DNA from 3 places in the Streptomyces sp. B3I8 genome. Region 1 is predicted to be linked to each of the others. Evidence: riboswitches for the same ligand, from Rfam matches in the RefSeq annotation. Region 1 holds a riboswitch; each other region holds the start of a gene.

What was found. Region 1 has a riboswitch for cobalamin ahead of QFZ64_RS08665 (cobalamin biosynthesis protein). Riboswitches for the same ligand answer to the same signal wherever they lie in the genome.
Region 2: linked by a shared signal. The riboswitch ahead of QFZ64_RS26565 (HoxN/HupN/NixA family nickel/cobalt transporter) and the one ahead of QFZ64_RS08665 (cobalamin biosynthesis protein) in region 1 are both predicted to bind cobalamin.
Region 3: linked by a shared signal. The riboswitch ahead of QFZ64_RS23170 (ribonucleoside-diphosphate reductase subunit alpha) and the one ahead of QFZ64_RS08665 (cobalamin biosynthesis protein) in region 1 are both predicted to bind cobalamin.

The regions. Positions count from the first base shown of each region.
Region 1 is NZ_JAUSYN010000002.1:1,423,371-1,432,823, forward strand. Features, by position in the region: gene QFZ64_RS08630 (VOC family protein) at 1-223, shown strand, start outside; gene QFZ64_RS08635 (hypothetical protein) at 341-1,798, opposite strand; gene QFZ64_RS08640 (alpha/beta hydrolase) at 2,047-3,189, opposite strand; gene QFZ64_RS08645 (class II aldolase/adducin family protein) at 3,257-3,994, opposite strand; gene QFZ64_RS08650 (lysozyme) at 4,236-4,958, shown strand; gene QFZ64_RS08655 (inorganic phosphate transporter) at 5,138-6,487, shown strand; gene QFZ64_RS08660 (hypothetical protein) at 6,500-6,715, shown strand; cobalamin riboswitch at 6,885-7,026, shown strand; gene QFZ64_RS08665 (cobalamin biosynthesis protein) at 7,126-8,130, shown strand; gene QFZ64_RS08670 (cobyric acid synthase) at 8,127-9,453, shown strand, end outside.
Region 2 is NZ_JAUSYN010000002.1:5,502,892-5,512,344, forward strand. Features, by position in the region: gene QFZ64_RS26540 (sporulation protein) at 1-622, opposite strand, end outside; gene QFZ64_RS26545 (hypothetical protein) at 906-2,435, shown strand; gene QFZ64_RS26550 (ABC transporter ATP-binding protein) at 2,475-3,587, opposite strand; gene modB (molybdate ABC transporter permease subunit) at 3,584-4,459, opposite strand; gene modA (molybdate ABC transporter substrate-binding protein) at 4,456-5,274, opposite strand; gene QFZ64_RS26565 (HoxN/HupN/NixA family nickel/cobalt transporter) at 5,571-6,716, opposite strand; cobalamin riboswitch at 6,744-6,953, opposite strand; gene QFZ64_RS26570 (metalloregulator ArsR/SmtB family transcription factor) at 7,134-7,487, shown strand; gene QFZ64_RS26575 (cell division protein SepF) at 7,619-8,020, shown strand; gene QFZ64_RS26580 (ATP-binding protein) at 8,180-9,358, shown strand.
Region 3 is NZ_JAUSYN010000002.1:4,704,206-4,713,658, reverse strand. Features, by position in the region: gene QFZ64_RS23195 (carbohydrate ABC transporter permease) at 1-705, opposite strand, end outside; gene QFZ64_RS23190 (extracellular solute-binding protein) at 1,045-2,325, opposite strand; gene QFZ64_RS23185 (GntR family transcriptional regulator) at 2,814-3,578, shown strand; gene QFZ64_RS23180 (DUF3311 domain-containing protein) at 3,867-4,178, shown strand; gene mctP (monocarboxylate uptake permease MctP) at 4,175-5,785, shown strand; cobalamin riboswitch at 5,921-6,057, shown strand; gene QFZ64_RS23170 (ribonucleoside-diphosphate reductase subunit alpha) at 6,182-8,611, shown strand; gene QFZ64_RS23165 (ribonucleotide-diphosphate reductase subunit beta) at 8,668-9,453, shown strand, end outside.

The sequences.
Region 1 (9,453 bases):
CCGGGGCGGCCGGTTCGACGAGGTGATGAAGGGCGGCGGCCCGGCCGGGGTGTACGTCGTGGTGGACGACGTGGACGCGCACCACCGCAGAGCCGTGGAGCACGGCGCGGAGATCCTGACGCCCCCGACGGACCAGGACTACGGCTCACGGGACTACATGGCCCGGGACGTGGAGGGCACCATCTGGAGCTTCGGCACGTACGCGCCGGAGATCGGATCCTAGGGAGGGGACCGGTTCCCGGACAGTGACCGGTTCCCGGGCGGACACCAATCACCCGACGGGCACCGGTTCCCGGGCGGAGCGGCCGGGCGGAGAACCTGGGGGCGGGGGGCCGTGGGGTCAGCCGCCGGTGTGGACCTGGAAAGCGGCTCTTCGCACGGCTCTGGCCAGCGCCGGGTCGGGGTGGGCGGCGGCGAGGGCGACGAGTACCTGCACCGTGCGCGGGTGGCCCACGGCCCGCACCTCGTCCAGGAGCGCGGGCACGGTGGGCTGCACGGCGGACTCCAGGTGGCGTACGAGGAGCGGCGCCTCCCCGTGGTCGGCGACGGCGGCGGCGGTGTCCACCCACAGCCAGGTGGCCTCCTCGCGGGTGAGCACCTCGTGGGCGTCCTCGGGGTCGACGCCCTCCTGCTCGGCGAGCCAGAGCAGGGCGTAGGGGCGCAGTCCGGCCTCCTCGGCGGCGGCGCGCACGTCGGGTTCGGCGGGGGCGCCGACGACGCGCAGCGCCTCGAAGGCCAGGCCGCGCAGCAGCGCGTCCTCGCCGCGGGCGGCCTCGAGGAGTTCGGTGACCGCGCCGCCGACGGGGCGGGCGGCGAGCCAGGCACGGTACTCGGCGCGGGCGGCGTTGGGGCGGAGCTGGGCGCAGCCGCGGAGCATGTCCTCGGCGGCGACCTCGATGTTGCCGGCCGGGCTCTGCGCGGCCACGCAGATCTGCTCGAGCTTGACCCACACCGCCCAGCTGCCGAGCGGGGTGAGCGTGGCCTGTCCGTCGCCGTAGGTCAGCGCCCCGACGGAGGCGAGCGCCCGCAGCGCCCAGTCGAGGAGCGGGGCGAGGGTGGCGGCGTCGGCGGGCTCGGGAGGTGCGGGCGACACGGCCAGGGCGGTGGCGTCGACGGCCACGAGGGCGCCGTCGGACGGGGCGACGGGCTCGGGCACCGGGCCGTAGGGGACCTCGCAGCGTTCGGTGCGCAGTTCGGTGACGCGCTGGCGCAGCAGGTCGAGGAGCTGCTCCACCGGAACGGGGCCGGCGGAGAGCTGGAGGAAGGAGAGGAGCTGTGGCATCGCGGAGACGACCTCGGCGACGTCGGCGTGCTCCCGGTCCGAGGGTTCCGGGGTGGCCAGCGACCAGGCGTCGAAGAGGGCGACCCAGCCGCGCAGGACGGCGCTGTCGTCTCGGTCCCAGGCGCGCAGCCGCCAGCCGGAGCGGGCGCTGTCGCCGTGCACCTCGACGAGACCGGCGAGGCGTGCCGTGTCCCAGTCGGCGCGTACCTGAGCGACGGTCAGTCCCAGTTCGGCCGCGGCGGATTCGGAGGTCCGGTCGGAGAGGGTGCCCCCGCCGTCGGATCCGGCTCCGTCGCGGCCCGGGCGCAGGGCGGTGTCGGCCCAGCGGGCGATCGTGGCGGCGGCGGCCAGCCGGGCGCGGGCCATGCGGGCCAGTTCCGCCGGTGGCGGGGTGCCCTCCGGCGGCCGGGGCGCGGGGCGGCGCGTGCGGTGCTGGTTCACCGCTCGGGGAGCGGCGGCCAGGGGCCGCGGGCGGACGAGACGGAGCCTGGAGTCGCGCGGGGTACGGGACGTCACAGGGGCAGTCTTCCGGTTGACGGTCCGAAAACCCAAACGGAATGCGGATGCCGGCCCCCCGCCGCACCGCGGGGGCTGCGCAACCACCGTCCCGCGACCCGCCAACCGGAAGCAAACCGGGCCGAACCGCGACAAGAGGTGACGGCGGCCCGGGCGCACCCCTCCGGGGCGCGAGGCGCGGTCGGTCGGCGACTCGCACCAGTGAGGCGAACCAATGGGGTCGCACCGGTGCAGTCACACCAGCGAGGTCACACCAGTGGGGTCAGGAAGCGCCGCAACGCGTCCTCGTACCCCTCGGGGTCGGCGTTCCACATGGCACCGTGCGCCCCCTCCCGCACCACGTGCAGCGTGACCAGTTCCGGCCGCTGCGCCGCCAGCCGCCGCGAGGTCCCCCAGGGTGCGACGGAGTCCCCCGGCCCGTGGAGGATCAGCACGGGCTTCGTGAGCCGCGCCGGGTCCACCGCCTGCCGCAGCCGCTGCGCGTCCCACCGCATCCTTGCCTGGGCAGCTCGTACCGCGAGCGGCAGCAGGAAGCCGGGCGTGTGCCGTGCGGCGGCCAGCGCGCGCAGCGTCGCCTCCCGGTCGAGCACGGGCGAGTCGAGCACCAGCCCCACCACGCGGTCCCGCAGCTCGGAGCGGGCCGCGGTGGTCAGCGCCATGGTCGCGCCGGTCGACCAGCCGTACAGCACCACCTGCCGGGCGCCGTGGCGCACGGCGTGGTGGAGCGCGGCGTCCACGTCCCGCCACTCGGTGTCCCCGAGGTGGTGCAGACCGTCCGGCGGGCGGGGCGCGTCCGGATCCCCCCGGTGGGCGGGGGCGAGGACGGTGAAGCGGTCGCCGTGCAGGAAGCGCATCAGGTTCATCGAGTGGACCCGGGTGGCACCGAGCCCGTGCACGGCGATCACCCAGGTGTCCCGCGCGCCCGGCACGCACCACGCCGGGAGCGGGCCGAGTTCGCCGGGCACGTCCACGTCGGTGTGGTCGAGCCCGAGGGCGGTGCCCGGGTCGCCGAGGTACAGGGCGGGGGTGAACCTGACCCTGTCGCCGGTCTCCAGCGTGCCGTGGGTGACGCGTTCGAGGCGGCGTACGACCGTGTCGGCGGAGGGCGGGGCCCCGGGGAGGACCTGGCCGACGACCGCGTGCACGCCGTTGCCGACGAGGCCGTAGGTGCCGGGGCGCCGGGAGGCGAGGGCACGGGTCAGGGTGATCTGGCCCGCGGCCGTGGCGTGCACGGTGAGGCGGGGTTCGGTGGGCAGGGGGCGGCCGGGGGGCGCCTTGAGCGCGGCGTCGGCGGCGAGGCGGCCGGCCGCGACGCCGGCGGCGCCGACGCCGACGAGGCCGGCCGCGAGGGCTACGGTGACGGCGGCGGCCGTCGGCCTGACAGTGCGCACCGGTCCAGTGTCGTGGTTGAGGCGGGCTTCGGCCAGCGGAGCGCCCCGGAACGCCTCCGAGCGCCCCTCAGGGGGCGTCCGGTTGCCCGTAGTTCCGCAAACCGGCGGTGACCTCGTCCAGTTGGGACGGCGTCAGGAGGCTGGGCGGGCCCGCGGGTGACGCGGTCGCGATGAGCCAGAGCCGGCACATCCATTCCAGTTGTGCCGTGCGGTCGTACGCCTGGTCGAGGGTGTCGCCGTGGGCGAGGGTGCCGTGGTTCTGCAGCAGGCAGGCGGTGCGGCCGGCGAGGGCGCGGAGCACGTTCCCGGCCAGTTCGGCGGTGCCGTACGTGGCATAGGGGGCGACCCGGACCGGGCCGCCGAGGGCCGCGGCCATGTAGTGGATCAGCGGCAGTTCGCGGACGAGGGTGGAGACCGCCGTCGAGTGCACCGCGTGCGTGTGCACGATCGCGCGTGCGCCGGTGTCGCGGTACACCGCGAGGTGCATGGGGAGTTCGCTGGTCGGCCGCAGCGTGCCGAGCACCTGACGGCCGTCGAGTCCGACGCCGACCGCGTCATCGGGGCCCAGCCTGTCGTACGGCACCCCCGTGGGGGTGACCAGCACCGTGTCCCCCACCCGTACCGACACGTTGCCCGAGGTGCCGACGACCAGTCCGTCGGCGACCGTCCGGCGGGCGGTGGCGACGAGGGCGTCCCAGGCACGGTCCACCTCGTCCCCGCCGACCGCCCGGTCCTCCTGTCGCTTCCCTTTCCCCCGCCGACGTTCCCCCTGCCGCCGTTCACGTTCCCGTCGCTGCTCAGCCATGGCGCGATCATGCCAGGCAATGCGCGCGTCCCGGCGTGTACACCGGCGCTTACGCCCGCGAACACCCCTCTATGAGCCGATTGAATGATGATGGGCTGATTTACGGTGACCTTCGATTACTCTCTGGGGCTTCCGCGGGACCGTCCGTGCGCGGGCGCGTACACACGGCTTGCGCGACGCATGCACGCCACGCGCACGACAGTCCCCGGCGCCCGCCCGCACCACACTCACCGGGGGATTCATGACCGCACGCCCCACCGCCCGCGCCTTCACGCTCGCCCTCTGCGCCGCGCTCCTCGCCGTCGGAGCGGGGTCCGCCCGCGCCGCCGCCGACCCGCCGAGGGGACACGACGTCTCCTCGCACCAGCGCGGCGTCGACTGGACACGGGCGGGAGGGGACGGGGCGCGGTTCGTCTACGTCAAGGCGACCGAGTCCACCGACTACCGCAACCCCGCCTTCGAGGAGCAGTACGCCGGGGCGCGCGCCGCCGGCATCCTGCGGGGCGCGTACCACTTCGCGGTGCCCGACAGGTCCTCCGGTGCCGCGCAGGCGGCGTACTTCGTGCGCAACGGCGGTGCCTGGCGCGCGGACGGGCGGACCCTGCCGCCCGCGCTGGACATGGAGTACAACCCGTACGGCACGCAGAGGTGCTACGGGCTGGGCAGGACCGCCATGGTGCGCTGGATCAGGTCGTTCAGCGACGAGGTACTGGGGCTGACCGGGCGCCGCCCCGTGCTGTACACCACGGCCGACTGGTGGCGGCTGTGCACCGGTGACAGCACCGTCTTCGCCGGTGACCACGCGCTGTGGATCGCCCGGCACGACGCCTCCGACACGGGCGCCCTGCCCGGCGGCTGGACGACCTGGACGTTCTGGCAGTACGCCACCAAGGGCACCCTGCCCGGCGACCAGAACGTCTTCCACGGTTCCCTCGCCGGACTGAAGCGGTTCGCGCGCGGCTGAGGTGCCCTCGGGGAGCGGCGGCACCCGGGCACCGTCGGGACCGGTACCCGGACGCCGCCGGGTAAGCGGAACCCCGGCACCTCGTTGGGGTCACCACACCGCCTGCCCCAGTTCACCTGCCGTTCACCCAGGTTGCCTACGGTCCAAGGGCCACTGACGTCCAACAGAAGCCTGGGTAAATGGAACACATCACGCTCCTCCTGGGTATCGTGATTGTCACCGCACTCGCGTTCGACTTCACGAACGGTTTCCACGACACGGCCAACGCGATGGCCACCACCATCTCGACCGGCGCTCTGAGGCCCAAGACGGCGGTGGCCATGTCCGCCGTGCTGAACCTCGTCGGCGCGTTCCTCTCCGTGGAGGTCGCCAAGACGATCTCCGGCGGCATCATCGACGAAGAGGGCCTTCGAACCGAAGTGATCTTCGCCGCTCTCGTCGGCGCGATCCTGTGGAATCTGCTGACCTGGCTGCTGGGTCTCCCCTCCAGCTCCTCCCACGCACTGTTCGGCGGTCTGATCGGCGCGGCGGTCATGTCGGCCGGCTGGTCGTCGGTGAACGGCTCGACCGTCGTCACCAAGATCCTCCTTCCCGCGGTCGCCGCGCCGGTCGTGGCCGGTCTCGCCGCGATGCTGGCGACCCGGCTGACGTACGCCATCGGCAATCGGGCCGACGAGAAGGCCACCGCGAAGGGGTACCGGGCCGGGCAGATCGCCTCGGCCGGCCTGGTCTCCCTCGCGCACGGCACCAACGACGCGCAGAAGACCATGGGCATCATCACCCTCGCCCTGGTCACCGGCGGCGTCCTCTCCCCCGGTTCCAACCCGCCGATGTGGGTGATCTTCTCGGCGGGCACGGCCATAGCGCTCGGCACCTACCTGGGCGGCTGGCGGATCATCCGGACCCTCGGCAAGGGGCTGACCGACCTGGCGCCGCCGCAGGGATTCGCCGCGCAGACCAGTGCGGCGACGGCGATCCTCGCCTCCTCCCACATCGGCTTCTCGCTCTCCACCACCCAGGTCTGCTCCGGCGCGGTGATGGGCTCCGGACTCGGCCGCCGGGGCGCGGTGGTCCGCTGGTCCACCGCGACCCGCATGGTCGTCGCCTGGTGCCTGACGCTGCCCGCGGCGGGACTGGTCGGCGCCGGGGCGGAACTGCTCACCAAGCAGGGCACGTGGGGCACGGTCGTGACCGGCGCGCTGCTGCTCGCGGGGGCGGGGACGATCTGGGTGCTGTCCCGCCGCAAGCCGGTGACCGTGGACAACGTCAATGACCTGGACTCCGTCGCAGACGTCGACGTCGAGTCGCCGGGCGTCGTGACCGCGGCCATCGCCGCGGTGGCGCCGCCGCCGGCGGGCCCGATCATCGCCGCGGACGGCGCCGGGGCGACCGTCGTCGGCACGGCTGTCGCCGCCGCACCTGCCGTCGCCACGGCCGCCGGCGGCACGGTGGCCACGGGGTTGCAGACCACCATTCCCGCTCCGGACACCGGGTCCGCGGCGGAACCGACTCGTCCCGCCGCGGTGTGAGGAACGGACATCATGAAGATCGACTGGGTAGCGCTCGGATCAGTGTTCGGGGTCTCTCTCGTGGTGACGGTGGGACTGGTGGGTCTGTTCACGCTCGGCATCGTGGGACTCACCAAGAAGGAGTCCGCGCGGGGCGGGAGCGCAGTGCTCGCCACCACGGGGGCGTACGCGTGCTTCGCCGCGTGTGCGGCCGCGGTCGCGTACGGCATCCAACTGATCGTGGCCTGACGGACCGTGAACCCACGTGACCACGTGACCATGTGACCCCGCGAGCGTGATGGCGCGACGACGTGAGGGGGGTGGGGGCGGTTTTCGTCCCCACCCCCCTTCGCATGCCCCCGGGACGGGCGCCGGCGTACGTGTGGGACTCCGCACAGCAGGTCAGGGCCAGGTTGACTGGTGTCGGGGGGCGTGGTGAACTGCCGAAGCCAATACGGCGGCAGGAGAGGAAGCCGGTGCGAATCCGGCGCGGTCCCGCCACTGTCACCGGGGTAGACATCCCCGGGAGCCAGGAACTCTCACCGCCGGTCTCGTCGAACCAGGGCGTGGACACCCTGAGTGAGGACACTTCGCCATGCGCGGCTGCCGACCGAGGTTCATCAGCGACACCCTGACCGATCCCACGGCCGGTTGACCCCGTGGGTGCCGAACGCCTCTACGCGTACGGCGCCACTGCCGGCCTCCTCGGCGACCTGCTCCTCGGCGATCCGCGCCGCGGGCATCCCGTCGCCGTGTTCGGGCGGGCCGCGGCAGCCGTGGAGCGTGCGCTGTGGCGTGATCACCGAGGCCGGGGCGCGCTGCACACCCTGGTGTGCGCCGGTGGCGCCACCGCGCTCGGAGCCCTCGCCGCGCGCGCCGTACGCCGCTCCCCCGTCGCCTCCGTCGCCCTGACCGCGACCGCCACCTGGGCCGTCGTCGGCGGCACTTCGCTCGTGCGGGAGGCGCGGGCGGTGGGGCGGGCGCTGGAGGCCGGTGACGTGGACGCCGCCCGGGCGCGGCTGCCGCACCTGTGCGGGCGCGACCCGCAGGCGCTGGACGCCGACGGAATCGCGCGGGCCGTCGTCGAGTCCGTCGCCGAGAACACCTCCGACGCCGTCGTGGGCGCCCTCGTATGGGGTGCCGTCGCCGGTGTGCCGGGACTGCTCGGCTTCCGGGCCGTCAACACGCTGGACGCCATGGTCGGTCACCGTTCCCCCCGTCATCTGCGGTACGGGTGGGCCTCCGCGCGGCTGGACGACCTGGCCGGTGCACCGGGGGCGCGGCTCACCGCCGTCCTCGCGGCCGTCGCCGGTCCGGACCCCCGGGGTGCGGTACGGGCCTGGCGGGCGGACGCGGGCCGGCATCCGAGCCCCAACGCCGGTCCCGTCGAGGCCTCCTTCGCGGGGGCGCTCGGGGTGCGGCTGGGCGGCACGTTGTCGTACGGAGGGCGCGTGGAGCACCGTCCGCTGCTCAATGGCGCCGGGCGCGCCGTGCGGGTGGCGGACATCGAGCGTGCGGCGCGGCTCTCGCGGCGCGTGAACTGGCTCGCGCTGGGCGTGTGCGCGGGCGTGCGGCTCGCGTTCGGGAGCCGCAGCCGCCGGGCGAACGCAAGCGCGAACACAGGCGCGCACACGAGGGCGACGGCGAAGGGGCGTACATCATGAGCGGCGGTACCGACCGTCGGACCGGTGGCGGGCTGCTCGTCGCCGGGACCACCTCCGACGCCGGGAAGAGCGTCGTCACCGCCGGGATCTGCCGGTGGCTGGCGCGGCGCGGCGTCAAGGTCGCGCCGTTCAAGGCGCAGAACATGTCCCTCAACTCGTTCGTCACGCGTGAGGGCGCCGAGATCGGGCGGGCGCAGGCCATGCAGGCCCAGGCCTGCCGGATCGAGCCGACCGCGCTGATGAACCCCGTGCTGCTCAAGCCGGGCGGCGAGCGGAGCAGCCAGGTGGTGCTGCTCGGCCGGCCGGTCGGCGAGATGAGCGCCCGCGGCTACCACGGCGGGCGGCAGCGGGAGTTGCTCGGCACCGTGCTCGACTCCCTGGCCGAGCTGCGCGCCACGTACGACGCGGTGATCTGCGAGGGCGCGGGCAGCCCGGCCGAGATCAATCTGCGCCGGACCGACATCGTCAACATGGGGATCGCGCGGAACGCGAGGCTCCCCGTGGTCGTCGTCGGCGACATCGACCGGGGCGGGGTCTTCGCCTCCTTCTTCGGCACCGTCGCCCTGCTCTCCCGCGCGGACCAGGAGCTGGTCGCCGGGTTCCTCGTCAACAAGTTCCGGGGCGACGTCTCGCTGCTCGAACCCGGCCTCGACATGCTGCACGGACTCACCGGCCGGTCCACGTACGGCGTGCTCCCGTTCCGGCACGGCCTCGGCATCGACGAGGAGGACGGAATGGGGGTCCCCCCTGCTCGAACGAAGTTGAGAGCTTGGGGGAGGGTCTCGTCGCGCGGGACCGTCCGGGAGTCGAACACCGCGCCGCCGGTCGGCGAGGACGTGCTGCGGGTCGCCGTGTGCGCGCTCCCGCTGATGTCCAACTTCACGGACGTCGACGCGCTCGCCGCCGAACCCGGTGTCGTCGTGCGGTTCGTGGACCGGCCGGAGGAGCTGGCCGACGCCGACCTCGTCGTCGTGCCCGGCACGCGCGGCACCGTCCGGGCTCTGGAGTGGCTGCGGGCGCGGGGGCTCGCCGACGCGCTGTGCCGCCGGGCCGCCGAGGGGCGGCCGGTCCTCGGGATCTGCGGCGGCTACCAGATCCTCGGCGAGTACATCGAGGACGAGGTCGAGTCGCGCGCCGGACGGGTGGACGGCCTCGGACTGCTGCCCGTACGGGTCCGGTTCGCCCGCGAGAAGACCCTCGCCCGGCCCGTCGGCGAGGCCCTCGGTGAGCCCGTCGAGGGGTACGAGATCCACCACGGGGTCGCCGAGGTCACCGGCGGGGAGACGTTCATCCGCACCGCCGGGGGCCTCGACCCGGACGGCT
Region 2 (9,453 bases), 4.1 Mb from region 1:
TCTCGTTCACCGCGTGCGCGTACGCCGGGGGCGGGGTCAGCTCGATCTCCTGGTAGAACGGCAACCGCTGCCCCGTACCCCCGATGTGGCCGTACTCCAGATCCGCCGACCGGAACCCGAAGCCGAGCTGCCCGAACGCCTCCAGCACCGCCTCCTGCACCGGCAGCGGTGCCACGGTGAGCGGATCCAGGTCGCCCCTGTCCCGCGCGCCGGCCACCGCCAGCTCCGTCCGCACACCCAGCACGATGCCGAGCGGCTGCCCGTGCAGCTCGGTCGCCGGTGTCTCCCACGGCAGCGTCAGCCGGAACGGCACGGCGCGCCGCTCGCCCTCGCCGAGCCGGAAGCCCCCGCCGACCACGAACCGTTCGAACGTGACCGTGCGCCCGCTCTCGCCGCCCGCCTCGTCGGCGTGTTCGGTCTCCACGCGCGCGATCAGTTCCAGGGCGATGTACTCGACCTCCACGGCTGAGCCGCCGCCCTCCAGACGGACCTGTCCGGACAGCACGTCCCCGGGCCGCACGGCTCCGTCGCCGCCCCCGTCCTCGCCGCGCCCGCCGTCCAGGACCGTGTCCACGGAGGGGCCGCCCACGCCCATCGCTCCGAGCAGCCGTTTGAACACCATGCGGTGCCGCTCCTTCTCACTCATGCCGAGACCATCAAGATCATCGAGATCGTCACGAGCAGAACTGCTGTGCCAGGCGGGGAAGTTCCCGAACGCCCTCGTACGAGTGACGGCCGCCGTGCGCATGCGACGCGCGCTCCGTTCGGCCCCTTTCGCTCCGCCCCTCCACTTCGTCACTGCCGTGCTGCACCCGTGGGAGGCGTGGGGTAATTTGTCCAGGTCTGTCGTCTCTTCTTGTCCTCACCTCTTCTCTTCTCTCCTCGTTCTCTCCTTGGAGGCTCCGGTGCGTCAGGACGCGTACGGCACACTCGTCGGCGTCCGCCGCCCCGGCGGCCGGCCGGTGTCCCGTCCGGCCGACCACCGCCGGCCGTCGCACCGGCACGGCCGGGCACCGCTCGCGGTCGTGGCCGTTCTGTTCACCGTCGCCCAACTCGCCCTGGTCCGCCCGGACCTGGGGCTCGGCTGGGACGAGACGGTGTACGTCAGCCAGGTCGCCGACCACGCGCCCGCCGCCTTCTTCAGCGCGCCGCGCGCCCGTGGGGTGTCGTTGCTGGTCGCACCGGTCGCCTCCTGGTCGTCGTCCACCGTCCTGCTGCGGGTCCACCTGGCCGCGCTCTCCGGGCTCGCGCTGTATCTCGCGCTGCGCGCCTGGCGGGGACTGCTCCCGGCCCGCGTCCTCACCCTCGCCGGCGCCCTCTTCGCCACCCTGTGGGTCACGCTCTTCTACGGTCCGCAGGCCATGCCCAACCTGTGGGTCGCGTACGGCGCCCTCGCCGCGACCGCCTGCTTCCTGCGCGCCCGCGCCGACCGCCGCGACCGCGCCGCCCTGTGGGGACTGGGCGCGAGCGCGGCCCTCATGGCCTTCATGCGGCCGACGGACGCGGTGTGGGCGACGGTGCCGCTGTTCGTCCTCGCGCTCACTGCCTGGGGCCGCCAGCGGCGGACGGTGCTGGTGCTCGTGCCGGCCGGTGGGCTGGCCGCCGGGGCCGTCGAGTGGATCGTGGAGGCGTACACCGCCTACGGCGGACTCGGCCGACGCCTGGCCGACGCCTCTCGTATCCAGGGCGGCCTGGGCTGGAACCTCGCCTTCGGCGACCAGCTCCGCGGCCTCGCCGGACGCGCCCTGTGCCGGCCGTGCACCGGGCCGCTGCCGTCGCCGGCCCAGACGTGGTGGTGGTTCGCCCTGCCGCCGCTCGCCGCGCTGGGCGCGATCGTCGCGGTCCGCGCCCGGCGTACGGCACCGGCCGTCCTGACCGCGTCGGCCTGCGCCACGACCGTCGCGCTCCCCTACCTGTTCCTCATCGGCTACGCCGCCCCGCGCTTCCTCCTCCCGGCCTACGCGCTGCTCTCGCTCCCGGTCGCCGTGGCGGTGCTGCGGCTGGTGACCGCCGGGTCCGGCCGGTGGCGTACGGCCGCGCGGGTACTGGTCGCGGCGGGGCTCGCCGGGCACCTCGCGGCGCAGTACGCGGTGCTCGACGGGGTGGTGGAGCGGTCGGCGGCGGGGCGGCGGGCGTGGGCGCGTACGGCGGCTGCGCTGCACGGGCTCGGGGTGCGGCCGCCGTGCGTGGTGACGGGGCGTGAGGCGATTCCCGTCGCGTACTACGCGGGGTGCGCGTCGGCGGAGGTCAGCGGGCACAACGAGAACAGCACGGTGGGGGAGATCGTGGCGGCGGCCGCGCGGGGGCCGGTGGCGGTGCTCGGGGAGGCGGGCGGTGAGCCGCCGGGGTTCGCGCGGGGGTGGGCGGTGCATCGGTACGGGGGTGTGTGGGTGTGGGCGCGTCGTGGCTTGTCGCGCGGTTCCCCGCGCCCCTGAACGCGCCCCTGGCGGGACGCCTCTCGTCGGGGCGCCCCCTCAAGCCGGGTACGCGTGTGTCTGCGTCGCCTTCACCGTCGCCCAGACCGTCGCGCCGGGCCGCAGGTCCAGTTGGGCCGCGGAGACCGTCGTCAGGTCGGCCAGGACACGGAGGTCGCCGGTGAGGTCGGCGCGGATCTGGTCGGCGTGGGTCTCCAGGCCCGCCACCTCGCAGCGCCACAGGTTGCGGGCGCTGGCGCCGACCGGGCGCTCGCTGTGCAGGGTGACCGCGCCGGGCGGGAACGCCACGAACGCCGGGCCGGACAGCTTCTCCGACGTCGTGATCGACGGGCCTCCGTCGAGCAGCCGTACGGTGTGGCCCTCGGCCTCCCCCCGGTACAGGTTCAGCCCGACCAGCCGGGCGATGTAGTCCGTACGCGGATGCCGGGCGACGTCGGTCGGCGGGCCCTCCTGCACCACGTGGCCGTCCTCCACCACCACAAGGCGGTCGGCGAGCACCATCGCGTCCAGCGGGTCGTGCGTGACGAGCACCGCGACCGCCTCGAACTCGGCCAGCCGGCGCCGCAGTTCGGCCCGCACCTCCAGCCGGGTGCGGGCGTCGAGCGCGGCCAGCGGCTCGTCGAGGAGGAGCAGCCGGGGCCGGGTCGCCAGCGCCCGGGCGAGCGCGACCCGCTGAGCCTGGCCGCCGGAGAGCCGGCGCGGCTTGGCGCCCGCGTGCTCCGCCAGCCCCAGCCGAGCCAGCCACTCGGCGGCCTGCGCCCGCGCCTCGGCCTTGGAGGCGCCCCGGCAGCGCGGCCCGAACGCCACGTTGTCGAGCGCGGTCAGGTGCGGGAAGAGGAGGTAGTCCTGGAAGACGACACCGACGGGGCGGGAGTCGGGCGGCGTACGGTCCAGTGCCACCCCGTCCAGCCGCAGCCGGCCACCGCTGCCGCCGCCGGCACCGTCGGCGGACAGCGGGACCAGGCCGGCCAGCGCCCGCAACGCGGTCGTCTTGCCCGCGCCGTTCGGGCCGAGCAGCGCGACCACTTCGCCGGGCGCGGCGCGCAGCGTGACGTCGAGCCGGAAGGAGCCGCGCACGACGACCAGGTGCGCGTCGAGGCCCTCGCGGGCGCCGGTCGCCACGGGCGGCACGGGCTCGTCCACCGTGCTCATGAGGCCGTCAGCCAGCGGTCGCGCAGTCCCGCGAGCACCGCGATCGACACCGCGAGCAGCACAAGGCTCAGCGCGATCGCCGCCGCCGGGTCGTTCTGCAATGCCAGGTACACCGCGAGCGGCATCGTCTGCGTACGGCCGGGGAAGTTGCCGGCGAAGGTGATCGTCGCCCCGAACTCGCCCAGCGCCCGCGCCCACGCCAGCACCGCGCCCGCCAGCACGCCGGGCGCGATCAGCGGCAGCGTGACCCGGCGGAACGCGGTGAAACGGGAGGCCCCCAGGGTGGCGGCCGCCTCCTCGTAGCGCGGGTCGGCCGCCCGCAACGTGCCCTCCACGCTGATCACCAGGAACGGCATCGCCACGAACGCCTCCGCCAGCACCACGCCCGTCGTCGTGAACGGCAGCGTGATCCCGAACCACTCGTCCAGCCACCGCCCGGCCACGCCGTTGCGGCCGAGCGCCAGCAGCAGCGCCACACCGCCCACCACCGGCGGCAGCACCAGCGGCAGCGTCACCAGCGCCCGCAGCAGCCCGCGCCCGGGGAACTCGGTACGGGCCAGCAGCCAGGCCAGCGGCACGCCCAGGACGAGGCTGACGGCGGTCGCGGCCGTCGCGCTCAGCAGCGAGAGCCGCAGCGCCTGCCACACCTGCGCACTGGTGAGCTGGTCCGGCAGGTCGCGCCAGGGGGCCCGGATCAGCAGGGCGAGCAGCGGCAGCAGCAGGAAGCAGACGCCCACCAGGGCGGGCAGCAGCAACGGCAACGGCGCGCCGGTCCGACGGCGACGGCCACCACGCGCCGGGCGCCCCCGCCGGAACCGTCCGGAGGGGGCCGGTCCGCCGTCCGCCTCGGCGGGCGCGGGTGACGGACTCACGGCGAGAGGAATCCGGACGTGGTCATCACTTTCTGTCCCGCCGCCGACTTCACCAGGGCGATGAACGCCTTCGCCCCGGCCGTGTTCCCGGCGTGCTTCAACGAGACGATCGGACAGTCGTTGACGGCCTCGGCCGATTCGGGGAACTCCACGCCCTCCACCTTGTCACCCGCCGCCTTCACATCGGTGCGGTAGACGATCGCCGCGTCGGCCTCCTTCAGCTCCACCTTGGTCAGCGCGCTCTTGACGTCCTGCTCGTACGAGACGGGGGTGAGTTTCAGGCCGCTCGCCTCCAGCGCGGTCTGCGCGGCCGCACCGCACGGCACGGTCTTGGCGCACAGCACGACCTTCAGCCCCGGCCTGGTCAGGTCCTTCAAGGAGGCGATCCTGTCCGGGTTGCCGGGCAGGGCGGCGATCTCCAGACGGTTCCGCACGAAGGTCGACGGCGTACCGGCGGCGTCCCCGGCGTCCGTCACCGTCTTCATCGTCTTCGGGCTGGCCGAGGCGAACACGTCGGCGGGGGCGCCCTCGGTGATCCCGGCGGCGAGACTGTCGCTGCCGCCGAAGTTGAAGGTGACCTTCGTGCCCGGGTACTCCTTCTCGAACTTCTTCCCCAGCGCGGTGAAGCTCTCCTGCAGCGAGGCCGCCGCGAACACGGTCACGGTCCCGGAGGGCTTCGCCGGGCCGCCGCCGGAGGCGCTCGCGTCGTCGGAGCCGCCGGAGTCGGACGAACATGCGCCGGCCGTCACCAACACGGCGGCGACACCGACCCCGGCGAGCATCCGTCGACGGGCACGGCGGGACGTACGGATCATCACTGAAGGTCTCCCATTGCCTGGGCGTCACACCTCATGGCCACTCTGATCATAACGCCGCACCTGCCAGCCATGAATCCCCATGTAGCCAGCAGGAGCGAACACAGTCAGTGGAGCAAGGTGGCATGTGCGCCCGCGTGGGAGCAGAGGATCAGCGCCGGGCCGTGGTTCCACCGCGTGGACGCGAGCGAGCGCGCCCCCGACGTCCGTACAAGATCCCGAACCCGGCGCCGGCACTCCTCGCCGGGGCGCACGCCCGGCCAGGCCGGCCGTGCCCCCCGGTGAGAGGTGAGCCCTCAGTTGCCGTCGGCGGTCCGCGGTGACCAGCGCTGTTCGACCCGGGCCAGGCGCCAGTAGGTGAGGGCCAGTGCCCACACCACCACGAACAGCCCGGCGATGACGTATCCGACGTTGTCGAGGTCCAGACCGGCGATCCAGCCGGTCACGGAGTCCGTCAGGTCGAGCTTCTCGTGCAGGACGCCGACCAGTTCGATCGTGCCGATCAGGAAGGCGACGGCGATCGACAGCCCGGTGATCGTGAGGTTGTAGAACACCTTGCGCACGGGGTTGGCGAACGCCCACTGGTAGGCGAAGTTCATGAACGTGCCGTCCAGCGTGTCGAACAGGCTCATCCCGGCGGCGAACAGCAGCGGCAGGCACAGGACCGCGTACCAGGGCAGTCCGGCCGCCGCGCCGCTGCCCGCCATCACCATCAGCGTCACCTCGGTCGCGGTGTCGAAGCCGAGCCCGAAGAGGAAACCGAGCGGGAACATCTGCCCGGGGCGGCTGACGGAGCGGGTGAGGCGGCCCAGGATCCGGTTCATGAAGCCGCGCGAGTCCAGGTGCGCCTCCAGCTCCGCCTCGTCGTACGTTCCCGCCCGCATCGCCCGGAACACCCGCAGGATGCCGAGCAGCGCGACCAGGTTCAGCGCGGCGATCAGATACAGGAAGCCGCCCGAGACGGTGGTGCCGACGACGCCGAGCGTCTGGTGCGTGCGCGAGCCCTCGTTGAGCAGCGTGCCCGCGAGCGCCGTGCCGCCGGCCACCAGCGCGGCCATGACCACCACCACGCTGGAGTGCCCCAGCGCGAACCAGAACCCGACCGACACCGGGCGCTTGCCGTCGGCCATGAGCTTGCGGGTGGTGTTGTCGATGGCCGCGATGTGGTCGGCGTCGAAGGCGTGCCGCATGCCCAGCGTGTAGGCGGTGATGCCGAGTCCGATGCCGAAGGCCTTGGAGCCGACCTCGTAGTGCTCGGGCACCACCAGCAGGAACAGCACCCCGAACGCCACCACGTGCAGGGCCAGGATCACCGCCAGCAGCCCGGCGGTACGGACGGTGTCCTCGCGCCGCCAGCGGAAGGAACCGGTGGGGGCGGCGGTGGCCCCGGGGGTCGCGGGGGTCGTGGAGGAATGCGCGGAAGGGCGCGCGGGCAGGGTCATTCGGTCACGCTCCAGCACCTCGTGGATCACTTCGTGAGATGCCGTGGCCGGTCTCCTGGCTGACGGGTCGACGCGCCCGCCCCAACCTTCCCAGCCACGCGTACGCACGGCCAGTGGCGCCGCCCGGGGGCGGCAGGGACGGGAACTCCCCGATCACAGTGGCGAGGGCCGCTCCGGACTCGACCCCCGAGGGGGCCTGCACCGGTCTTCCCGAACACCACGGCCCGGCCACCATAGGGCCCGTCCGTCATCACCTGCAAGACTGCATATCTGCGCAGGTGTTGCGGGTGCGGTGGCGGGTGCGGCGAATCACCTGCCAGGTCCGTCCCCGGCCTTCCTCGGCCGGAAAGCGCGGAACCGGCGGACCGAAAGCGCGGAACCGGCCGCGGTCCGCCGTCCGCCTGGAACAATGCCCGCATGCATCTCGTCCCCGCCGACCGTGCGGACCGGCGCACCATCGACGGCCACCGGGTGTGCGACGCCATCGCCGCCATCGGTGAGCCGGAGGCCGTACGCGCCTGGGCCGACCGCTTCTCCCTGCTCGCCGACCCCGGTCGGCTCTCCCTCCTGCTGGCGCTGGACCGGACGGGCCCGCTCGCCGTCTCCGACCTCGCCATCGCCACCGGCATGAACGACCCGGCGGTCTCGCAGGCGCTGCGGCTGCTGCGGACGGCGGAGGTGGTGGCGGGGGAGCGGCAGGGGCGGATCGTGCGCTACCGGGTGATCGACCCGGTCATGCTGGAGCTGTTGAAACTGGTCAGAACCACCTGAAATACCCCGCCGTGGCGGGCGGGTGCCTGCACCAGAGGCGTCGCGGACCGTGTCGCGTTCGGCCGATCGGGTGACGATACGTAAGAATATGCCCCGTGCAGACGACCAGTGCGAGCCGACGGGGAGGGCCGGTGAACAGCCACGATGTCACCGACGAACAATGGGAGGGGCTCGCCCAGGTCGTGCCGCTGCGTGGCCGGGACTCCTGGCCGTCGGCGGTGGACCACCGCTCCTACGACCACCGGGCCTACGCCGAGGCCGAGACGGAGGCCAGGCGCAGGTTCGTCGTCCTACGGGTCAACGTGTTCGCGGACGCCCGCGACGTCGCCGAGACACTGATGGCCGGGGTCCCGGTCCTCCTCGACCTCACCAACGCGGAGACGGAGGTCGCCAAGCGCGTCCTCGACTTCAGCACGGGCGTCGTCTTCGGCCTGACCAGCGGCATGCACCGCGTGGACAAGAACGTCTTTCTGCTGACCCCGCCCGACACGGAGGTCACTCCGTCCCATACGGGGGCCGCGCGGCCGAGTTGAGCGTGCGGGGCCGTCCCCGCCTCCGCGCCCCGGCATCCCATCGGCACGGCAGCACGGCAGTCCGGCAGTCCGGCAACCGATCCCGTTCCGTACCCCGTTCGTGCGAAGCCCTTCGCAGCGGAACGGTTCGCCAGCCGCGCCGCCGTCTACGGTCCCCGCATGCACGCGCCCCCACCGCCCGCAGGCACCCGGGCCGACCCCGTCCCCGCGCGGACCCCCGCCACCCTCCGCCCCCACCTCACCGAACTCAACCTCTCCGCCTACGCCGGGCACCGCCGCGTCAGCCTCCCCCTGCACCGCTTCACCCTCCTCGCCGGGCCCAGCGGCAGTGGCAAGTCCCGCGCCCTGGAGGCCTACGCCGCGCTCGCCCGGCTCGCCGCCGGGGCCGACCTCGCCGAGGCGTTCCCGGCTCCGGGAACGTGCGTGCCCCGTTCCGCCCGCCCCGACCCCCAGCGCCGCCGCGGCTTTCGCATCGGCTGCACCGCCGACGGCCCGGTCGGCCCCGTACGTCTCGACGTGGCCGTCCAGGTCGAACCCGAACTACGCCTCGTCGGCGAACGGTTGACAGCCGGTGGAGTGCCGCTCCTGCAGTCCGCGCTGCGCGACCCCGGCCGTCCCGTGGTGCAGGCCGCCTGGCACACCGCCGGCGCCGCCCCGGTGACCAGGGGCCCGCTGCCCGACGACCGGCTCGGCACCGCTCTGCTCCCCTTGCGCGTCGCCGGGGGCACGGACGGGCAGCGCAGGGTACTGGCGGCGGCCGAGCAGATGGTGGTCGCCCTGCGCTCGGTGTTCCCCTGCGATCCGCGCCCCGAGCGGATGCGCGGCCCGGTGGAACCCGGTGCCGGCCGGCTGCTGCCCGGCTGCGACAACCTCGCCGACGTGCTGTCCCGGACCCGCGAGGAGTGCGGGCAGCGGCACGCGCTGCTGGTCGCCGCCGTCCGCGCCGGCATCGCGGGCACGGTGACCGGCCTACGGGCGGAGAGGGACGACGACGGCCGGCTACGGGCCCGCGTGGACCGCGGCGACGGCTCCCCGGCCACACCGCTGGAACTGCTCGGCGACGGCGAACTGCGTTACTTGGCCATGGCGTTGGTGCTGCTCACCGGGCCCGGAGTCCTGGAGGTGGACCCCGTCGGGGAGGTGCCGGCGGCGCTGCAGAGCCTCACCGTGCTGGCGGACGATCTCGACCGCTCCCTGGACCCGCACCAGACGAGGGAACTGGCACGGCTGGCGGCGCGCATGTGCGAGCGCGGTCACATCCGGCTGATCGGGGCGGTCTCCGACGCCTCCCGTGTGGCCGGGGCGGAGGGCGTGACGGTGGTACACCTGGGCGCGTGAACGAACACGCCCAGGAAGCACCCACACATGACGCACCCACACATGACGCGCGCACGAGTGACGCGCAACTCCACGACGCGCAACCCCACGACCGA
Region 3 (9,453 bases), 3.3 Mb from region 1:
CGCGCCGGCGCCGTCCAGCCGTGCCGCCTCCTCCATCTCCTTGGGCACCTGGGTGAGTCCGGCGCCGAGGGTGATGACGACGAACGGCACCGCGCCCCACACCACGAGCAGCATGATGACGGCGAGGCCCTGCGGTCCGCTGGCGAACCAGTTGTGGCCGATCAGATCGACGCCGGGGAGCTTGCTGAGCAGGGCGTTGAAGACGCCGTAGTCGGAGTCGAACAGCCACTTGAAGACGGTGGTGGCCACGATGACGGGCATGCCCCAGCTCGCCACCAGGGCGATGTTGACCAGCGTCTTCACCCAGCCGGACACCCGCTGGAGCAGCAGGGCGATCAGCATGCCGACGACCATCGTGAAGATCACGCTGCCGGCCGCGAAGACGATGGTGCGGACGACGACCGCCCAGAACTCGTCGTCCCCCAGCACGGTGGCGAAGTTGTCGAAGCCGACGTTCTCGGCCGGCTGGAAGCCCCAGAGCTGCGACTGGCCGAACTTCTGGAAGGAGAGCGTGACCAGGCGGACCAGGGGATAGCCGAGGACGACGACGAGGACCAGCAGGCAGGGTGCCAGCAGGCCCCAGGGCACCGCGGCCCCGCCCGCGGCGCGCGGCTTGCGGGATCGGCCCGGTACGTCCGGTGGTGGGGGCGGCGCCTGCCTCGGGGGCGGCACCTTGGCGGGGGTGGTGGTGTTGGCGGCACTCATCGCGCGCTCCTCAGCGGTCCCTCAGGTCGTACGGGTCGTACGCGTCCTACGCGGTTGTGCGAGGTGTACGGGGGCGTACGCGGTCGTGCAGGACGTACGCCCCCGTACGGGTCGTACGCGCGTTCTTGCACCGGCGGACGGGCCCGGGGTCCGGAGGTGCGGGCGGGAGCCGGTGTGCGGCGCGCGGGCGAGAGCTCCCGCCCGCGCCGCGCGCCGCGGCCGTACGGACCCCCGTGCCGTACGGCCGTCCCCCGAAGTCTCCCGGCACCGCACCGACGGCCCCGCCGGAAGCACGACGGCGCCGGGGCCCCGTCGGCGGCGACAGGGCCCCGTACCGGGCTACTTGGTGTTGATGACCTTGTCGATCGCGGTGTCCGCGTCCTTGGCGGCGGCCTCGACGGACTTCTTGCCGGTGCCGATGTTCTGCAGCATCGTCTGCAGCACCTGCGCCTTCTCGACCTGGCCCCAGCCGGGCGCCATCGGTACGAACCAGTTGGACTCGGCCGCGGTGGCCGGGACCGCGGTGGCCGGGTCGCTCTTCAGGGTCGCGAGGTCGGTCTTGTTGTTGGGCAGGTTGCCCTTGGCGATCAGGCCCTTCTGGCCCTCCTTGCCGGTGAACGCGTTGATCCACTCGGCGGCGACGCCCTGCGCCTTGGACTTGACCGGGATCGCGAGGTCCGAACCGCCCAGGAAGACGGGCATGTTCTTGCCGGACGGACCCGGCATCACGAAGTTCTCCAGGTTGTCCTTGAGCTTGCCGGTCTTGTCGTTCTTCGGGTCGGCCGAGGTCGCGCCCTCCCACGCCGCGCCGAAGATCATCGCCGACTTGCCCTGGCCGTACACGATGTAACGGTCGGACTCGTCCTTGGTCTTGTCGCCGTGCATGTACTTGTCGACGACGTTCTTGAACTCGCCCAGGCCCTTGAGGGACTCGGGCGAGGAGAGGTTGGCCTTCCAGGTGCCGCCGTCGTCCGTGGCGATGGAGCCGCCGGCGTCGTAGACGAAGGACATGGCCGCGTACCAGTCACGGGTGGGCTGGTACCAGGCGCTGAACTTCGAGCCCTCCTTCTTCTGGACCTTGTCGAGGGCGGCGGTCAGCTCCTTGTACGTCTTGGGGGGCGTCTTCACGCCGACCGACGCGGCGACGTCCTTGCGCCAGTTGGCGACGCGGCCGCCGGCGTAGTACGGCACGCCGTAGGTCTTGCCGTCATAGGTGACGGAGGCCTTCAGGCCGTCCAGCCAGGCGTCGGCGTTGTCGAACTTCGCCGTGTCGACGGGGGCGAAGGCGCCCTTGACCATGTAGCCGAGCATCTCGGTGTTGCCCATCTCGACCACGTCCGGCGCCTTGTCGGTGGCGAGGACGGCGTCGAGCTTGGTGTTCTTGTCGGGCCAGCCGTAGTACTCGTGCTTGATCTTGATGCCGGGGTGCTTCTTCTGCACCGCCTTGTCGGCGGCCTTGACCAGTGCCGGCCAGTTGTTCTGCGCGTCCACCGTGAGCCAGACGGTCAGCTCCTTGGCGTCCGTGCCCCCGGCCGAGTCCCCGTCGTCATTGCCCCCGCACGCCGCGATGGAGATCATCATGCCCGCGATACCGATCGCGGCTGTCAGCTTGCGCTTCACGCCATCCTCCTCAGGGATGCCACGAACCCCCCTGTTCCCCTCGGCGTGCCGCGACGAGTGCGCTCAGGCGAAGTGCCGCGTACGTGCGTTGCCCGTGGGGCCGGGACTGGAACTGATCCAGTGGTGTAGACCAGTAGGGGGAGCTTGGCCCGGACCAATAGGAGTGTCAAGGGCGTGGGAGCCCGCGCGAGGCGTCCGTTACGGGACCTACATATGCAAGAACCTTTACGTAGGAAGGATGCGAAAAGACCAGGTCGGCAGCGGTGCCGGCGGGTGTACCACTGGGCGGGCCCCAGGGCGGACCACAGTGCGGACGGTGGACTAGACCACCCTGTGCCGGTGGCGGTATACAGAGGAGGTCCCCGGCACGCGTGCGCGGGATCCCCATACGGAACGTGCGGAGTCACCCGCGCGAAGCCGTGCCACGATGTGAGCCGTGACCGGCGGAAGCCGTCGGCCCAGTCGGCACCGAGCCGGGAAGGCGGAGCATGAGCACCGACGTCAGCAGTGCGGAGAGCGAGGGCGGCGCACCCGTCCGTACCGCGCGCGTGCCGAAGTACTACCGCCTGAAGAAGCACCTGCTCGACATGACCCGCACGCTGCCGCCCGGCACCCCGGTCCCGCCCGAGCGCACCCTCGCCTCGGAGTTCGACACCTCGCGCACGACCGTGCGGCAGGCACTGCAGGAACTGGTCGTCGAGGGACGCCTCGAACGCATCCAGGGCAAGGGAACGTTCGTCGCCAAGCCCAAGGTGTCACAGGCGCTGCAACTCACCTCCTACACCGAGGACATGCGCGCGCAGGGCCTGGAGCCCACCTCCCAACTGCTGGACATCGGCTACATCACCGCCGACGAGCGGCTCGCGGAACTCCTCGACATCACCTCCGGCGGGCGGGTACTGCGCATCGAGCGGCTGCGCATGGCCAACGCCGAGCCGATGGCCATAGAGACGACCCATCTGTCGGCGAAGCGCTTCCCGGCGCTGCGCCGTTCGCTGGTGAAGTACACCTCGCTCTACACCGCGCTGGCCGAGGTCTACGGGGTCCATCTCGCCGAGGCCGAGGAGACGATCGAGACGTCGCTGGCCACGCCGCGCGAGGCCGGACTGCTCGGCACGGACGTGGGTCTGCCGATGCTGATGCTCTCCCGCCACTCCCTGGACAAGGAGGGCCTGCCGGTGGAGTGGGTGCGGTCGGTGTACCGGGGGGACCGCTACAAGTTCGTGGCCAGGCTGAAGCGGCCGGTGGACTGAGCGCCGGACCGGCCGGCGGGCCGCATGCCGGACCGGCCCCTTGGACCGCACGTCGGTGGACGGGCATCGCGGCGGCCGGTGGACCGGACGCCCCGCAGCGGCCCGCGGAGTGAACGCCCGAGCGGCCGGTGGGTCGACGTACGAACAACCGTCACCCACCGTCACCATCCGTCCCCTTTTCGTTGCCATCCCCAACCGTTATGCGGACAAGGGTTCCGTTGCCTGGACACGGTGACCTAGATTTCCTCGCGCATTGCCCGGTTGACCAGCGAGGGGACGGAGCCGCACATGTCAGATGCCCCAGAAGTCGGCAGAGGGGTGGTGACACCCTTGCGGGTGGTCATCGGCCTCTGCCTCGTCGCGCCCTTCGTGGCGATGCTGTGGGTCGGTTCGTACGACAGGACCGACCCGGCGTTCATCGGCCTCCCGTTCTTCTACTGGTACCAGATGCTGTGGGTGCTGATCTCCACCGTGCTGACGGTGACCGCCTACAAGCTGTGGCAGTTCGACCAGCGCGGCCGGGCCTCCCGTGACGCGTCCGCGGCGTCCGCGGCCTCCTCCGGTCCCTCCGGCTCCTCGAAGGGAGGTGCGGCGGAATGAACGACGGTGTGAACGGCGTCGCACTCGGCGTCTTCATCTTCTTCTTCCTCGCGGTCACCGTCATCGGGTTCCTCGCGGCCCGCTGGCGCAAGGCCGAGAACGAGCACAGCCTCGACGAATGGGGCCTGGGCGGGCGGTCGTTCGGCACCTGGGTCACCTGGTTCCTGCTGGGCGGCGACCTCTACACGGCGTACACCTTCGTGGCCGTGCCCGCCGCGATCTACGCGGCCGGCGCCTCCGGGTTCTTCGCCGTGCCGTACACGATCCTGGTGTACCCGCTGGTCTTCACGTTCCTGCCGCGGCTGTGGTCCGTCAGCCACCGGCACGGGTACGTCACCACGTCCGACTTCGTGCGCGGGCGGTTCGGCTCCAAGGGGCTCTCGCTCGCGGTGGCCGTGACCGGCATCCTGGCGACGATGCCGTACATCGCGCTCCAGCTCGTCGGCATCCAGGCGGTGCTCGACGTGATGGGCGTGGGCGGCGGCGAGAACACCAACTGGTTCGTGAAGGACCTGCCGCTGCTGATCGCCTTCGGCGTCCTGGCCGCGTACACGTACTCCTCCGGACTGCGTGCCCCCGCGCTGATCGCGTTCGTCAAGGACGCGCTCATCTACATCGTCATCGCGGTCGCGATCATCTACATCCCGATCAAGCTCGGCGGCTTCGACGACATCTTCGCCTCGGCGAGCGAGAAGTTCGCCAAGGCCGGCGCGGGCGGCGTGATCCCGGCCGCGGGCGGCCAGTGGACGTACGCCACGCTCGCGCTCGGCTCGGCGCTGGCGCTGTTCATGTACCCGCACTCGATCACGGCGACGCTGTCCTCGCGCAGCCGTGAGGTGATCCGGCGCAACACCACGATCCTGCCGCTGTACTCGCTGATGCTGGGTCTGCTGGCGCTGCTGGGCTTCATGGCGATCGCGGACGGGATCACCGTGAAGAACGGCCAGCTGGCCATTCCGCAGCTCTTCGAGAACATGTTCCCGGACTGGTTCGCGGGCGTGGCCTTCGCGGCCATCGGGATCGGCGCGCTCGTCCCCGCGGCGATCATGTCGATCGCGGCGGCGAACCTCTTCACCCGCAACATCTACAGGGACTTCATCAAGCCGGACGCGACGCCGAAGCAGGAGGCCCAGGTCTCCAAGCTCGTCTCGCTGCTGGTGAAGGTGGGCGCGCTCGTCTTCGTCCTGACGATGGACAAGACGGTGGCGATCAACTTCCAGCTCCTCGGCGGCATCTGGATCCTGCAGACGTTCCCGGCGCTGGTGGGCGGCCTGTTCACCCGCTGGTTCCACCGGTGGGCGCTGCTGGCGGGCTGGGCGGTCGGCATGGTGTACGGCACGTTGGCCGCGTACGGGGTGGCCTCGCCGACGCAGGCGCACTTCGGCGGGTCCTCGGACGACATCCCCGGCATCGGGCAGATCGGCTACATCGGTCTCACCGCGTTCGTGCTGAACGCGGTGGTGACGGTGGTGCTGACGTTCGTCCTGCGGGCGGTGAAGGCGCCGGAGGGCGTCGACGAGACGACGGCGGACGACTACACGGTGGACGTCGGCGCCCCCGGCGTCGAGCCGGAGCTGCCGCCGGCGACGGCGGGGACGTCGCACTAGTCCGCCGAACACGTCGCTGAAGGCCGTGGCCGCCCGTAAGGGGCGGCCACGGCCTTCGCACGCGGGCCGCCTGAGGGAGTCGGCTTCGGTCGGCAGCACGCCCGACACAACATCTGGGCCCTCCCCCACCCCTCCGGCACAACATGTATGCTCAGCAGCGCTGCCGACGCAGGGGAATCCGGTGTGAATCCGGAGCTGTCCCGCAACGGTGTGGCCACGCGTTCGCGCGTAGGGGTCGAGTCCGAGGACCTGCCGGCAGCGCGCCCGGCCGTCCGGCCGGGTGCCTGACGTCCGGGCCTCGTGGAGTGGGCCGGGGACGCGACCCGGCGCACCCCGCGCGCCGGCATGTTGCTCCCTGTCCTCGTCATGGCCCGTGCCGAACGAGGGAGAGCACCCATGACCACCGCCCCGGCCCGACCGGCCCCGGCATCCCCCGCGACCGAGGAACCCGGTGGCCTCGACGGCTCGAACAGCCCCGACGGTCCGGACGGTCCCGGCGCCGCCCTCCTGCGGACCCTCACCGCGCTGACCGCCGACCTCCCCGACGCCGACCCCGGCCGGGTCGCCGCCGCGGCCCTGCGCGGCCGCTCCCGGCACGCCGACGAGGACGAGCTGCGCGAACTGGCGACCGAGGCGGCCGCCGGCCTCATCTCCGAGGACCCCGCCCACTCCCGGCTGGCCGCCCGCCTGCTGACGCTCGGCATCCGTACCGAGGCCGCCTCCCAGGGCGTCACGTCGTTCACCTCCTCCGTGGCCGTCGGCCACCGGGAGGGCCTCGTCGCCGACCGGACCGCCGCGTTCGTCCGCCGCCACGCCGCACGGCTGGACGCGCTCGTCGACCCCGACGCCGACGACCGCTTCGGCTACTTCGGCCTGCGCACCCTGTACACCCGCTATCTGCTGCGCCACCCCGTCACCCGCAAGGTGATCGAGACGCCCCAGCACTTCCTGCTGCGGGTGGCCGCGGGGCTCGCCGAGACCGAGGAGGGGGCCCGTCCCCGCGCGGACGGCACGGACCGTGCCGTCGACGAAGTGGCCGCGCTCCACGGCCTGATGAGCCGCCTGGAGTACCTGCCCTCCTCCCCCACCCTGTTCAACTCCGGGACCCGTCACCCCCAGATGTCCTCCTGCTTCCTCCTCGACTCCCCCGAGGACGAGCTGGACTCGATCTACGCCCGCTACCACCAGGTCGCCCGCCTCTCCAAGCACGCGGGCGGCATCGGCATCGCGTACTCGCGCATCCGTTCCCGCGGCGCCCTGATCCGCGGCACCAACGGGCACTCGGGCGGGATCGTGCCGTTCCTGAAGACCCTGGACGCCTCGGTCGCCGCCGTGAACCAGGGCGGCCGGCGCAAGGGCGCGGCCGCGGTCTACCTGGAGACCTGGCACGCGGACATCGAGGAGTTCCTCGAACTGCGCGACAACACCGGCGAGGACGCCCGCCGCACCCACAACCTCAACCTCGCGCACTGGATCCCGGACGAGTTCATGCGCCGGGTCGAGGCCGACGCGGACTGGTCACTGTTCTCCCCCGCCGACGTACCGGAACTGGTCGACCTGTGGGGCGAGGAGTTCGACGCGGCCTACCGCGGGGCGGAGGAGGCCGGGCTCGCCCGCAGGACGCTGCCCGCCCGCGAGCTGTACGGCCGCATGATGCGCACCCTGGCGGCGACCGGCACCGGTTGGATGACCTTCAAGGACACCGCCAACCGGACGGCGAACCAGACCGCGACCCCGGGCCACGTCGTGCACTCCTCCAATCTGTGCACGGAGATCCTCGAGGTCACGGACGACGGGGAGACGGCGGTCTGCAACCTGGGCTCGGTCAATCTCGGCGCCTTCGTCAACCGGGCGGGCGGCGACATGGACTGGGAGCGGCTGGACGCCGCCGTCCGCACCGCCGTCACCTTCCTCGACCGGGTCGTCGACATCAACTTCTACCCGACCGAGCAGGCCGGGCGCTCCAACGCCCGCTGGCGTCCGGTCGGCCTGGGCGTGATGGGCCTGCAGGACGTCTTCTTCCAACTGCGCCTGCCCTTCGACTCGCCCGCGGCGAAGGCCCTGTCCACCCGCGTCGCCGAGCGGATCATGCTCGCCGCGTACGAGACCTCCGCCGACCTCGCCGAGCGCAACGGGCCCGCGCCGGCCTGGGAGGAGACCCGTACGGCCCGGGGCGTGCTGCATCCCGACCACTACGGCGTGGAGTTCACCTGGCCGAAGCGCTGGGCGGCGCTGCGCGCGCGCATGGCCACGACCGGGCTGCGCAACTCCCTGCTCCTCGCGGTCGCGCCGACCGCGACCATCGCCTCGATCGCCGGTGTCTACGAATGCATCGAGCCGCAGGTGTCCAACCTGTTCAAGCGCGAGACGCTGTCCGGCGAGTTCCTCCAGGTCAACTCGTACCTGGTGGACGATCTCAAGCGGCTCGGCGTGTGGGACGCCCGCACCCGTGAGGCGCTGCGCGAGTCCAACGGCTCCGTGCGGGACCTCGCCCGGATCCCCGAGGACGTGCGGCGCCTGTACCGCACCGCCTGGGAGATCCCGCAGCGCGGCCTGATCGACATGGCCGCCGCCCGCACCCCCTACCTCGACCAGGCCCAGTCGCTGAACCTGTTCCTGGAGACGCCGACCATCGGGAAGCTCTCCTCGATGTACGCGTACGCCTGGAAGCAGGGGTTGAAGACCACCTACTACCTGCGTTCGCGTCCGGCGACGCGGATCGCGCGTGCGGCCGCCCGTGCCACCGTCCCCGTGCAGGCCGCCCCCGATCCCGAGGCGATCGCCTGCTCCCTGGAGAACCCCGAGTCCTGCGAGGCCTGCCAGTGACGAACGACCGCACGAAGAACCTGCTCGACCCGGGCTTCGAACTGACCCTGCGTCCCATGCGCTACCCGGACTTCTACGAGCGCTACCGGGACGCGATCAAGAACACCTGGCACGTGGAGGAGGTCGACCTCCACTCGGACGTCGCCGACCTCGCCCGGCTCAGCCCCGAGGAACAGCACCTCATCGGCCGGCTGGTGGCCTTCTTCGCCACCGGTGACTCGATCGTCGCGAACAACCTGGTGCTGACCCTCTACAAGCACATCAACTCCCCCGAGGCCCGGCTCTACCTGTCCCGCCAGCTCTTCGAGGAGGCCGTCCACGTCCAGTTCTATCTGACGCTCCTCGACACCTACCTGCCGGACCCCGACGACCGGGCCGCGGCCTTCGCGGCCGTGGAGAACATCCCCTCCATCCGGGAGAAGGCCGAGTTCTGCTTCCGGTGGATGGACTCGGTGGAGAGACTGGACCGGCTGGAGACGAGGGCCGACCGCCGGCGCTTCCTGCTGAACCTGATCTGCTTCGCCGCGTGCATCGAGGGTCTGTTCTTCTACGGCGCGTTCGCCTACGTCTACTGGTTCCGGGCCCGGGGGCTGCTGCACGGCCTGGCCACCGGCACCAACTGGGTCTTCCGGGACGAGACGATGCACATGTCGTTCGCGTTCGACGTGGTCGACACCGTCCGCAAGGAGGAGCCCGGCCTCTTCGACGAGGAGCTCCGCCTGCAGGTGACCGACATGCTGCGGGAGGCCGTCGAGGCCGAGCTGCAGTTCGCGCGCGACCTGTGCGGTGACGGCCTCCCGGGGATGAACACCGAGTCCATGCGGCAGTACCTGGAGTGCGTC